DNA from 3 places in the Pseudoalteromonas sp. SG45-5 genome. Region 3 is predicted to be linked to each of the others. Evidence: predicted binding sites of a transcription regulator. Region 3 holds the regulator's gene; each other region holds the start of a gene.

The links. The regulator sigma-54, encoded in region 3, starts transcription at its own class of promoters, with help from an activator protein. The targets are predictions, from matches to a motif close to GTTGGCACGNNNNTNGNNT.
Region 1: the regulator sigma-54 is predicted to act here: its motif matches at 2,635-2,653, upstream of H5119_RS05760 (PspA/IM30 family protein).
Region 2: the regulator sigma-54 is predicted to act here: its motif matches at 2,155-2,173, upstream of H5119_RS01725 (BON domain-containing protein).

What each region holds. Positions count from the first base shown of each region.
Region 1 covers NZ_JACJEM010000012.1:81,342-85,614, forward strand. Annotated here, with positions in the region: partial or broken gene H5119_RS05750 (hypothetical protein) at 1-1,150, shown strand, start outside; gene dusA (tRNA dihydrouridine(20/20a) synthase DusA) at 1,442-2,452, shown strand; gene H5119_RS05760 (PspA/IM30 family protein) at 2,695-3,375, shown strand; gene H5119_RS05765 (PspC domain-containing protein) at 3,385-3,591, shown strand; gene H5119_RS05770 (hypothetical protein) at 3,603-3,929, shown strand; gene H5119_RS05775 (copper chaperone PCu(A)C) at 4,009-4,273, shown strand, end outside.
Region 2 covers NZ_JACJEM010000004.1:27,504-31,776, forward strand. Annotated here, with positions in the region: gene suhB (inositol-1-monophosphatase) at 1-505, opposite strand, end outside; gene H5119_RS01715 (VOC family protein) at 756-1,172, shown strand; gene H5119_RS01720 (LiaF domain-containing protein) at 1,219-1,881, opposite strand; gene H5119_RS01725 (BON domain-containing protein) at 2,209-2,775, shown strand; gene H5119_RS01730 (YqaE/Pmp3 family membrane protein) at 2,917-3,075, shown strand; tRNA gene H5119_RS01735 (tRNA-Ile) at 3,381-3,457, shown strand; gene H5119_RS01740 (PA4780 family RIO1-like protein kinase) at 4,118-4,273, shown strand, end outside.
Region 3 covers NZ_JACJEM010000050.1:28,475-32,747, reverse strand. Annotated here, with positions in the region: gene H5119_RS15575 (HPr family phosphocarrier protein) at 1-212, opposite strand, end outside; gene rapZ (RNase adapter RapZ) at 258-1,103, opposite strand; gene ptsN (PTS IIA-like nitrogen regulatory protein PtsN) at 1,123-1,575, opposite strand; gene hpf (ribosome hibernation promoting factor) at 1,580-1,867, opposite strand; gene H5119_RS15555 (RNA polymerase factor sigma-54) at 1,893-3,392, opposite strand; gene lptB (LPS export ABC transporter ATP-binding protein) at 3,462-4,187, opposite strand; gene lptA (lipopolysaccharide transport periplasmic protein LptA) at 4,184-4,273, opposite strand, start outside.

The sequences.
Region 1 (4,273 bases), on a different contig from region 3:
TACAATTAATGGAAATGTAAGCTTAACTTTGGCTGCTAATGCTAATATGGTTTTAGCTGAAGGTGCTGTATTAAAAGTTAATGGCGACCTAGTTATTGAAGAGGGAGCTACGATTTCTATTGATGCATCTGCAACACTTGAAGTAACAGGGAGAATTGTATTTAAAAGTTCAGATTTTAATTTGCCGCAAGGGTTGGTAGTTCGTATTTCTGCTGGTGCGCAGCTGCGTGCAGCAATTGGAACTCGTATTAATCTTTATGGTGAGTTTTATAGCGAAGGTACTGCAGAAAACCCTGCTATTATCGACCTAGAAGAGTCAAAAAATGGATTTTGGTACGGTATTCATGCTCATTCAGGCAGTAAATTAATCTTTAATTATACACGTATCACTCAAGCTGAAATTGGCGTATATGTTGCGGTTGGCAGTGATGTCAGCATTACTCACTCTTGGTTGATTGCGAATAAAACGGCAATAAAGTTTGTTGATGATTCAGCCACTAGCGATCCATTATTATTAGTAAACTATAATGTTTTTGAAGGAAATATAGATTTTAATATTGATGCTCAACAAACCATTGAAGGCTACTTTATTGGTGATATTGATGCTCGCTTTAACTGGTGGGGAAGTGCAGACGTGGTCACTATTAATAGGCTTATATACGATCGTAAAAATAACAATGCACTCGGTTTATTAGTAAACTTTAGTCAACCTTGGTTAGACACTACCGGTTCTATTGTGTGGGCTACAGCATTCGTTGGTAATATTGATAGCAGTGTGATCATAAAAGGTAAGCTGAGTGTTATTGGCTATAGTTTATTGAGTAGCGATTTTACGGTAAGTGCTACACAACAACTAATTATAGAATCTTCGGCTAGCATGTACGTTACTGGTGGTTTAAGTATTGCTAAATTAGGTAAGCTTGTACTTAGAAAGGGGACTTATTTAGGCGTTGCAGAAAATGCTACAATTACTATGAATGCAAATACAGATATTGAGATAGGCATTAGTTCTAAAATTGAAATATTTGGGGTGCTGATTGCTAGGGCGCAAAGCACTCAACCAATTGTATTTGTTGGTGCTCAGCCTATACATTGCGAAAGCCAAGATAATAGTGCTCTTATCGAAACTATAGTAGAATTCAAGAAGTAGTCTTTTGCACTATCGCCACAGCAAATTAATATTCGCTGTGGCGTTCTACTTATGTTTTATACCACTATTTAAAACCAGAATTTTCTTGCTCAAACGGCTACTCTAACTGCGTAATATTAGATATTTATTTTTGAAAGAAATAAACTTTTCTGTATAGTAGCGTTCTTATTTTGACGGCAGTAATCATTCAGTTATCACTGCTTACCTTTTAGAAAATATTCCTTTATAAATAACTATCTCTCCTATGCTTTGTTATGGTAAGGAATCTACGTTTATGGCAATTCAGACTATATGAGTAACACACTAAATAAGGGCTGTAGCCCAGTGATAGCAAGTAATACAGGGTTTAGGCGGTTTAGCGTGGCACCGATGCTTGATTGGACTGATCGCCATTGTCGTACTTTTCATCGCAAGATGACTAAGCACACTGTGCTTTATACCGAAATGATAACTACGGGGGCTATTTTATTTGGTCGCGGTGACTATCTTCATTTTAATCAGCACGAAGGCCCAGTTGCGCTGCAACTTGGTGGCTCTGATCCTAAAGCACTTGCGCAATGTGCCAAGCTTGCAGGTGAGCGTGGTTATGACGAAATAAATTTAAATGTAGGTTGCCCGTCAGACCGAGTTCAAAATGGCCGTTTTGGTGCGTGTTTAATGGCAGAACCTCAATTGGTTGCTGAGTGTGTTGCAGCTATGAAAAGTGAAGTTACTATTCCGGTTACCGTTAAAACGCGTATTGGTATTGATGAGCAAGATTCGTATGAGTTTTTATGTGCGCTTATTGAAGCGTCTCATAAAGTAGGCTGTGATGATTTTATTATTCATGCTCGTAAAGCGTGGCTCAATGGCTTAAGTCCGAAAGAAAACCGTGAAGTTCCACCTCTTGATTACCCTCGTGTTTACCAGCTTAAAAAAGATTACCCACAGCTTGATTTAAGCCTAAATGGCGGTGTAAAAACAATTGAGCAGAGCCTAGAACACCTACAGCATATCGATGGTGTAATGATTGGCCGCGAAGCTTACAGTAATCCATTTATGCTCAATGACGTTGATGAAAAAATATATGGTGATGCTGCCAATACGCAATCTCGTCATGATGTAGTGCGTTCTATGTATGACTACATTGAAGAAGAAATGCGCTTGGGGGCTAACTTTTGGCATGTTGCGCGCCATATGCTCGGTATTTTTCAGGGACAACCAGGCGCACGTGGGTTTAGACGCCACCTTTCTGAAAACGGTCATGGCAAGCAAGCTGATTTATCAGTTATGGATAAGGCACTCAGCTTTGTACCAGAATAAAGTTATGCACAAGCATTAAATATTGAGCCACTTTCGAGTGGCTTTTTTGATCCTAAAAATTAGTCAAAAACATACTTTATTGGCTAATTACACTTTATTTCATTCAGTTTCAAGTCATTCTTATTTTGATTATAAACTGCTTAATCTACTGATATTATTGTGTTTACTTCTATTTTAATTGACTTGGCACAACTCTTGGAATCGTCTTGTTGTAATCAATTTAAAATCAACTGGAGAATACCATGGGCATATTTAATCGCGTAAATGATGTAATTCAATCAAACATTGTTGCCATGCTTGATAAAGCAGAAGATCCTAAAAAGCTGGTCAATTTAATGCTTAGCGAGATGCAAGATGCGCTGAATGAGTGTCGTAGTACTGCAGCAGCTTTATTGTGCGAAGAGAAAATAATCAACCGCCAAATTGATACTCAAAAAAACACGCTGTTAACATGGCAAACGAAAGCTGAACTTGCTGTTGAAAAAGGGCGTGATGATCTTGCTAAATCAGCATTAGTTGCAAAGCAGGAACTGAGTGAAAGTATTGCTAATAAGCAAACTCAATTAGTGGCCCTTCAAGAGTCTATTGCAAAAATTAGAAACGATTGTGAGCGTCTTCAACAAAAAATGGCAGAAGCCAAAGTTAAGCAAACTCAATTATCACAGCGTCATAACGTTGTTGTTGCAAGAAACAAAATTAATACCCAATTACAAAGCGATAAAGTGGCGCATGCGTTATCTCGTTTTGAACAAATTGAGCAACGTGTTGAAGGTATTGAGGCGCAAGTAGAAGCTTATGAACTCACTGACTCAGCAAGCTCGACTGTATCTGAAATAGAGTCGTTAGTTAAAAATGAAAAAATTGATGCAGAGCTTGCAAGTTTAAAAGCGAGCTTAAAAACTAACGTAAAGCAAACTGCTTAGGAGGGTGTTATGAATAGTTTTAATCGTCAACGTGGCTGGTATAAAAATACGCTTGATAAAAAAATATCGGGTGTGTGTAGTGGTTTGGCATATCGATTAGATTTTCCGGTGTGGTCAACGCGTTTGGTCACTATTTTGTTATTTTTGAGTTTTCCGTTTGCAATTGCATTAGGTTATTTTATTGCACATTGCTGCCTTGATGAAAAAATATCTTAAGGAGTAATCCAATGAAAGCCTTAGTCGTATGTGTACTTGTTTATTTATTGTTGTTTACTAATTTAATATCGTTTACGCACTTTGATACTTGGCAGTTTCCGCTTTGGATTGCTGATATTAGCTGGGCAGGGCTTGAGCTGGTAGGTGCATTTGCAGCAATAGTTGCAGTAGTGGTTGTTGTTGCGCTTGTAGCTATGGGGTTAATTGGTGCTGGTGTAGTTGCATTAGTGGGTACTATTTTAGCCTTACTGTTTGGCTCGGTAATTATTGCATGGCCGTTATTGTTTATCGCAATAGTGTGTTGGTTAGTTGCTGATAACAAAAAAATGATTTCTTAATCCTTAATTTTACTGACTATTATAAAGTAACTATGTTAAATTTAGCGTGTTATTTTATGTTTTAACAAGGATTATAATGATGATGAAATGGTGTTTTTCGATAGCGACTACATTAATGTTTGGTTTTTTTTCGTTATCACTGGCGGCGCATTCTGGACATGATCATGACGCTGATACCGCAGAGCTTATAGTAAATAATGCTCAAGTTAGAGAGTTTTTACCTGCAAGTACATCAAGTGTAGGGTATTTAACAATTACTAATCACAATAAAGCAGCTGCAACGCTAATAAAAGCGAGCATTGATGGTGTAGGGCGTGTAGAAATACATGAGCATTCACACGTTG
Region 2 (4,273 bases), on a different contig from region 3:
TGTATGCATCCATGTGGTTTTTGTTTTTGAAAGGGAAACCAGTCGCGAGTACAGTGCCTGCAAGAACCGTTGTTTTGCTAACACGTAAGCGTTTGCTATTAAGTTGAGTACCTTGGCCGCGAGATGCAGTGAAAAGTTCACCACGAATTGGATCATAAATAACAGCTTGGTCCAAACGACCTTTAACTTTAAGTGCGATAGAAACCGCATAATGAGGGATGCCTTTGATGAAATTAGTTGTTCCATCGATAGGATCTACAATCCATTGGTAATCATCATCCTTGCCTTTATGCTCACCTAATTCTTCACCAACAATAGAGTGAGTAGGGTAAGACTGTAAAATAGTGTCACGAATTACGGCTTCGGCTTCTTTATCAATGTTAGTTACTAAGTCGTTAGCGCCTTTTTGTTGCACTTCAACTTTTGATAAATCTTCACTTGCGCGAAGTAAAATTTTGCCTGCGTTGCGCGCAGCGCGAACCGCAATGTTTAACATTGGATGCATGGAGTTACCTTTGGGTTGTAAAAGAACGTTTATATATTTCAGCCGGCGTATTTTAGCGACTTTTGACATAAAGTAAACAATAAACCCCAAATACTTATGTTTGTTTTTTATACAACATTGAAAGTTTAGTGTATTTATTAAAATATTTAGAGGGGATGCTGCTTTTAAAATAAAAAACTAAAAATAACACTTTACCTAAAGTTAGCTTGAGGTTTTATCGTGTGCCTAAATTAATAAACAGGAACACATTATGTATTTAGAGCACGTTAATTTAGTCGCTAATAATATTGAGAGCATGCTTAAATTTTATCAAGCCGTCTTTCCGAATTGGTCAATTAGAAGTGAAGGCGAGGGTACTTGGTATGGAAAGCCCAGACGCTGGGTACACTTTGGCGATGACACCCATTACATAGCAATAAGCGATCATGGTGAAGGTGAAAACAGAAACCTATCGGGTCATCAGGTGGGTTTTGCGCACTTTGCTTATGTAACTAATAACCTAGATGAGGTAATAATACGTTTAAATAAAGCAGGCTTTGTAATAAGTAAGGATGGCAGTGACAACCCATTTAGAAAAAACGTCTACTTTGTTGATCCGGCGGGTTTTGAAGTAGAGTTTGTCGAGTATTTAAGTGATATCCCCAGTGAAAGAAATAATGATTTGTAGCTTTATACTAAGCACCGTAAATTACGGTGCTTAAACATACTCAATATTATTGACGATTATTACCAGCTCCCAGCTGGGTTTTTAGCTCATTAGCAAAACTTATAAATTTTTCTTTTATGGTGCGTTTAATTTTTACTTCAACAGAGCCTAACACTGCTCTTCCTTCAATATGAATAGTGGGTCCTTGGCGCTTATTGAGCGATATCGATTTATTTTCAAGGCTACTTAAAATACAAAACATTTTAGACACTACGTTTACATGCTCCGGTACGTAAATTTCATCGCTGCCAAAAATACAATTAACGTGAATAGTCACATTTTGATGAGCAAAAATAGCGTCAGTAAAATCAAGTACCACCGAACCCATAAAATTGCTTAGATAAATATTTTTTGGCACAACCCATTGGCCACTTCGCTCGTTAGAGCCCAAGATGCTGCGTAGCGTAAAGTCATCATCACTGTTTTGCTGTGCACTGTAGTGTGGTGTGAACTGCGATTGTTTTTCGGCTTTGTATTGCTGATCGGTATTAAGTGTTAAATCTTCTACTAAGGCGAGTAGGGCTTCGTTATTAGATGCATCCATCGCTTTATCTAAGCGCCTTTCAAATGCATCAACAGAAATAATTCCATGACTGTAATTATAAATTAATTGATCAATGACTTGTTCGCGCACTTGCTCTATTGGACGGTCTTCAACTTTTACAGACATGGGCATTCCTTATTATATTCGCTATTGATGCTGCTCTTGTTAGTTTGATTGCAAATCACATACCACTTATAAGTACTTTAATTATCAATGGGTTAATTTTTAACTCGTTTTTTTATTTCGTTATATTAACGATAGATTAACCAAAACAGCAATTATCTAGCTAATTTTACTATTTGAGAAAGTTTTACCGATAAGTCTGTAAATACTGGCATAGCCATAATCAAATTATTATCAGCATTAAGCTTAACTTATTGATTTTTAATATTAAATAAAGTTGGCCTAAAGTTCGCATTAATAAAAGTGTCTTTAATCAAAAGGAGAAAGATTATGAAAACATTTAACAAATCTATTATCGCGGCTTTAGTTCTTGGTTCTACGGCTATGAGTGCCCAAGCAAACAGCTGGGAAAACGAAAGTAAAGATGCTTGGATTGATGGTAAGGCAGAAACAGTTCTTCTTATGAACACTAATCTAAACAACTTTGACATTAATACAGATGTAAAAAATGGCAAGGTAGTACTTACAGGTAAAGTTGATAGCGAAGTAGAAAAAGAGCTAGCAGAAGAACTTGTACTTAGCCTAGACGGCGTATCTGGTGTTGACAACAGCCTTACTGTTGTTAAAAACATGGATGCTAAACACACAGACAAAAACATGATGAACGATGATGATAACGACTTAACTGACGCTAAAATCACCACAGTAATCACAACGCGCTTCCTGTTTGACTCAGAAGTGGGCGGAACCGATATTGACGTTGATACCGACAACGGTATAGTAACCCTTAATGGTTCTGTAGAATCTGAAGCTGAAAAACAGCTAGCAGTTAAAATTGCTAAAAATGCTGAAGATGTTCGTGACGTAGTTGATGAGTTAACTATCGTTGCTGAATAACACAGTACAGCTAAAACCCAGCATTGCTGGGTTTTACGTTTTTTATACCAATTACATTAAATCAGTGAGCTATTTAATGTAATAGAAGGTCATATTTTTAATGAAATTGGTATTAATACTTAATTTAAATGGAGTTTTATCGTGGATATCATTCGTATAATATTATCTGTTTTATTGCCGCCGCTGGGTGTGTTTTTACAGGTAGGCTTAGGTTTACATTTTTGGTTAAATATTTTACTAACCTTGTTAGGCTATTTCCCAGGACTGATACATGCAATTTATATTATTGCTAAAAAATAATACTGTTCAACCCGCTGTATAAGTCGCTGTGACTTGAAAATGACGATTTTTAAGTTTAGAGGTAAATTGAATTTATTAGCGGGTCGTAATTTTAATCAGTCCACACCTTCACCGTTCGCTCTAAGTTTTGTAAATTTAATATTTACACCCACCGAAAGTTTACTATTTAAGCAGTTAGCTTACTGATTGTTAAAATAAATGTTTTTGGTAGTGACAAGCCCCTAAAAAGTTTTTATACTGCAGTCCACTTTAGTCACTCAGGTGATTAAACGTTTCAAAATTAACTGTTTCAGTTATATAAAGTTGGCCCCTTAGCTCAGTTGGTTAGAGCACACGACTCATAATCGTTAGGTCCCCAGTTCGAGTCTGGGAGGGGCCACCACTTTTACAAACTTTCCAAGTAAATACCTACTAACAGAAAATACCCTGTGCTACTTTTAATAATATTAATGAATTTGAAATGATGCAATAATTACCTAATTTATTTTATCTATTGAGATACTCTTCTAAAAGAGTAAATTAAATGGAGTGTTTTTTACTTAGTTGCTTATGAAAAATATTGCCCTATCCAAGTATGACTTTCAGTTGATGAGTAAAGTCTTTAGTCAAAATATATTAGTTGAACTTGCTAAGTTTGGTGAGAGTCGCTCTCTTGAAAAAATCGTTTCAGATTTAATCAGTCTTGATTATACAAACCTCACGCCGCGATTAAATCGCCCATAGATTGAATGAATTTCAATCCACAAAGGTCAACACGTCCTAACAAGATATAAACTTTACAGCTAAGGCGTATTGATGTTGCTGATTAAATTTGACACAAGTTTTGAGGTAAAAGCTAATTAACTAAACTATTTTTTTCAGTCTTAAATCTGTCTTAGTCTTATAATAAACAGATTGTTATGTGATAATTTTTTGAATCACTTTTACTGTTAATTATTTCTTAAATTCTCAAAGATGATATCCTGTTTAAGTCACATTTAAATACATAGAGCATACTCGATACAATAATGATTAATAACCAATCCTATATAGCAGGGAACCTGTGAAAATACCAAAACGCCTACAACCTCTCGTTGATGATGGTTTAATTGATGAGGTTATCAGCCGATTAATGAGCGGCAAAGAAGCCGATGTTTTTGTTGTTCGCTGTGGCGAGCATATTCGTTGCGCTAAAGTTTATAAAGATGCTGTTAAACGT
Region 3 (4,273 bases):
GCATCAGGGCCTTCACATACTACCTTAACTTCTTTACCTTGGCTGCTTTCAAGTAGCATTAATGCGAGTACGCTATCACCCGCCGCTTCTTTTTCATCTTGGAACAAGGTTATCGAAGCGTCAAACTTTACGGCCAATTGAGCTAATACAGTTGCAGCTCTAGCATGTAGCCCTAATTTGTTTTGTATTAAAAAGGTATCTTCTAAGCGCATACGTTACCCTACCTAAGCTGAACTGGTTATTATTTTATGTGAGAATTATTTCTCTTGCTCTCGGTGGCGAATTTTTACATTGGGGTGTGTCATCGCAAAGCTTTCACCAATTGTTTGTGCTAAATACACTGAGCGATGTTGCCCACCAGTACAGCCAATAGCAATCGTTAGGTAACTGCGGTTATTTCGTTCTAAATGGGGTAACCATGTTTGTACAAAAGTTTGAATTTGCCATGTGAACTTTTGCACTATGCTATGACTCGCTAAATAATCTTTAACAGGTTGATCTAAGCCATTTAACGGTTTTAACTCAGGCTCCCAGTGAGGGTTTGGCAAGAAGCGTGCATCAAATACATAATCTGCTTCTTTAGGGATGCCGTGTTTAAAACCAAACGATTCAAACGTGACAATAAGCTGCTTGTCTTTTTTTCCTAATATTTTTTCACGAATAGATTCAGCAAGTTGATGGACACTTAAGTCACTTGTGTCAATCATATAATCGGCTCGAGTGGTTAGCACATCAAGTAATTCTTTTTCTTTTTTGATTGCCAAATCAAGCGGCAGTGAGTCAACCGATAGGGGATGTAAGCGGCGTGTTTCAGAGAAACGTTTTATCAGTGTTTGATCTTCGCTGTCTAAATAAAATAAGGTAGGCTTTGCAAAACCGGGTAAGTATTCAAGAATATCATTAAACTGTTCTTGTTCCTTAGGAAGGTTTCGTACATCAATGCTCACTGCGATTTTATCGTAGTTATCAGAAACGCTGCGTACCAAAGAAGGTAACAGATTTAACGGAATGTTATCTACGCAATAATAACCTAAGTCTTCAACAACGCGTAAAGCAACCGACTTTCCAGAACCCGATCGGCCACTTATGATAATTAACTCCATTTATCACCCTTTATATTAATCACGATTGCTTAACAATAACTTGATACAGTTCGGTATCCGTTTTTGCACTGCGCAATTGCTTACAAAATTCTTTGTCGTTAAGTTTATCAGCAATGGTTGCCAGAGTCTTTAAGTGCTGCTGGTTATCACCATCTGGTACGATGAGTGCAACAAAAATATCAACGGGACGATTATCAATTGCATCAAAGCTAATAGGTGTTTCACTAACGAGTACTAAGGCTAAGGGCTCTTGTGCACCGCTCATGCGCCCGTGAGGGATCGCTATGCCTCTACCTATACCAGTACTGCCTAGCTTTTCTCTACTTAGTAAAGCGCTAAGAATATCTTGTTGAGAAAGGTACGGAAGCTTATCGTGAGCAAGTTCGCTGATAAGCTCTAAAATTCTTTTTTTGCTATTAAAAAGGACCGCAGCTTTGCTGCAGTCCTGGCATATAAGTGAGCTTAATTTCATCATATTAGTGTCGAGCAAGCTTCTCTTTGTGTTTAATTACTTGGCGATCGAGCTTATCAATCAGCGAATCGATGGCAGCGTACATGTCTTGATGCTCAGTTGAGGCAAATAACTCAGCACCACTTACATGTATTGTTGCTTCTGCTTTTTGGCTTAGTTTTTCTACATCAAGAATGACATGAACATTATTAATATGATCAGAGTGTCTTTCTAGCTTCGCAAATTTGGTATTTATATAGTCTCTTAGTGAATCAGTTAATTCTACGTGACGACCAGTTAAGTTTAGTTGCATAAGCATTACCCTCTTTGTTTGCGTCTTAAATCAGACTTTTTCGCTGATTTGACGGTGGAATAGCCAGAGATTCGCGATATTTTGCGATTGTACGTCTCGCTACTTTAATTCCTTGCTCAGCCAATATATCCGCTATTTTGCTATCACTCAATGGTTTTGCTGAGTTTTCTGCAGCGATTAATTTTCTGATAAGTGCACGTATTGCTGTAGATGAGCATTCACCGCCATTTTCGGTACTTACATGACTTGAGAAAAAGTATTTAAGCTCAAATATCCCCCGAGGTGTATGCATATACTTTTGAGTGGTTACACGCGAAATAGTTGATTCGTGCATTTCCACCATTTCAGCAACATCATTTAAAACCATAGGTTTCATGGCCTCAGGACCATGTTCAAAAAAGCCTTGCTGCTGCTTAACAATACAGTTAGTTACTTTTAATAATGTATCGTTTCTGCTTTCTAAGCTTTTAATAAACCATTTAGCTTCTTGTAAATGCGAGCGTATAAACTGGCTATCACCGCTTGATTTAACAGTGCGAGACATCGCAGCATATTGGCTGTTTACGCGAATTTTTGGCATGCTATCTGGATTTAGTTCAACAACCCAGCGGCCTTTAATTTTTTTCACTGACACATCAGGAATTACATACTCAGACTCTTCCCTAACAATCGTATCTGCAGGCTTTGGGTTTAGCGTATGAATAAGTGTCATTACTTCTTTAAGCTCTTCCTCTTTGAGCTTCGTTTTTTTCATTAATGTACGATAGTCGCGAGCTGCTAATAAGTCTATGTGCTCGGTTAAAATCATTTTTGTTTCATTAATATAGGGTGTTTCTTTATCAAACTGATTAAGTTGAATGCACAAACACTCTTGTAAACTACGCGCTGCTATACCGACCGGATCAAATAATTGAATGCGTTTTAAAACAGCTTCTATTTCATCAAGTTCAACTTCATTATCATCTTCGTTTTCTTGGTTGAAGCTTTCGAGAATCTCTTCACAACTTAGTGTTAAAATGCCTGAATCATCTACGGCTTCCACAATAGCAATCGCAATCGCTTCATCAGTAGGGCTAAATGGCGTTAGTTGAAGTTGCCACATTAAATACTCGTGGAGCGTTTCCGTTGATGCACCTTGGTATATAGACTCGTCTTCAGGCATTGGACCTGATGAAGAGGCTGGAGCTGCACTCATGTACTCGTCCCAGCTAACATCCATCGCCATGTCGTCACTTACCGTATCTTTAGCAAGTGCTTCGCCGCTGTCTTGTTCGTATTCGCTTGGAGCATCGTCGGCAGATGCGCTAACAGTTATATCATCGGTGTCTGCTTTTTGTTCATTTTTACCTGCAGCGTCTTCAGAATAGTCTTGTTCCTCAACCTCTAAAAGTGGGTTGCTGTCGAGCGCTTCTTGTATTTCTTGCTGGAGATCCAATGTACTGAGTTGCAACAAACGAATAGCTTGTTGCAATTGTGGAGTCATTGTAAGTTGCTGGCCCATGCGCAGCTGTAGTGATTGCCTCATGTATCTCTAACAATCCTTTTATGTTGTTATAATTAATACTAGCAGATGCTTAAAGACATGGCGTAAATGTTACAGCCTAAATTGCTCGCCTAAGTAAACATCGCGTACTGTTTTGTCATTTAATACGTGTTCTGGAGTACCTGATGCAATCAGCTCCCCATGAGAAACAATGTAGGCTTTTTCGCAAACATCAAGGGTTTCTCTTACGTTATGATCGGTAATTAACACACCAATCCCACGATTTTTGAGATGTTCTATGATTTTTTTTATATCAAGTACAGAGATTGGGTCAACGCCCGCAAACGGTTCATCTAATAATATAAACTTGGGATTAGCCGCTAATGCACGGGCTATCTCTACGCGGCGACGTTCACCACCCGATAACGCCATACCTTGGCTGTCACGGATATGTTGAATATTAAATTCGTCTAATAAATTATTTAGCGTATCTTCTCTTTGCTGCTTCTTAAGTTCTTTACGTGTTTCTAAAATTGCCATTAAGTTTTGATAAACAGTTAGCTTTCTAAAAATTGAAGACTCTTGTGGTAAGTAGCCTATGCCTAATCTAGCACGACTGTGCATAGGTAAAAGAGTAATATCGTTATCGTCGATAGATATTTTTCCTTTATCGCTAGGTACTAAGCCCACAATCATATAAAACGTGGTGGTTTTACCAGCGCCGTTTGGGCCAAGTAAGCCAACAATACTGCCAGCTTTAACTTCAAGGCCGACGTTTTTTACAACTTCTCGGCCTTTATAGCTTTTGGCTAATAGTTCTGCTTTTAATGTGCTCATGGTTGGCCTTTATCGCTTGTTTTACTTTTTTTAGCTTCAATAGGCACTAAAATTGTGTGAACGCGATCCGTTGAATTTTCATCTTT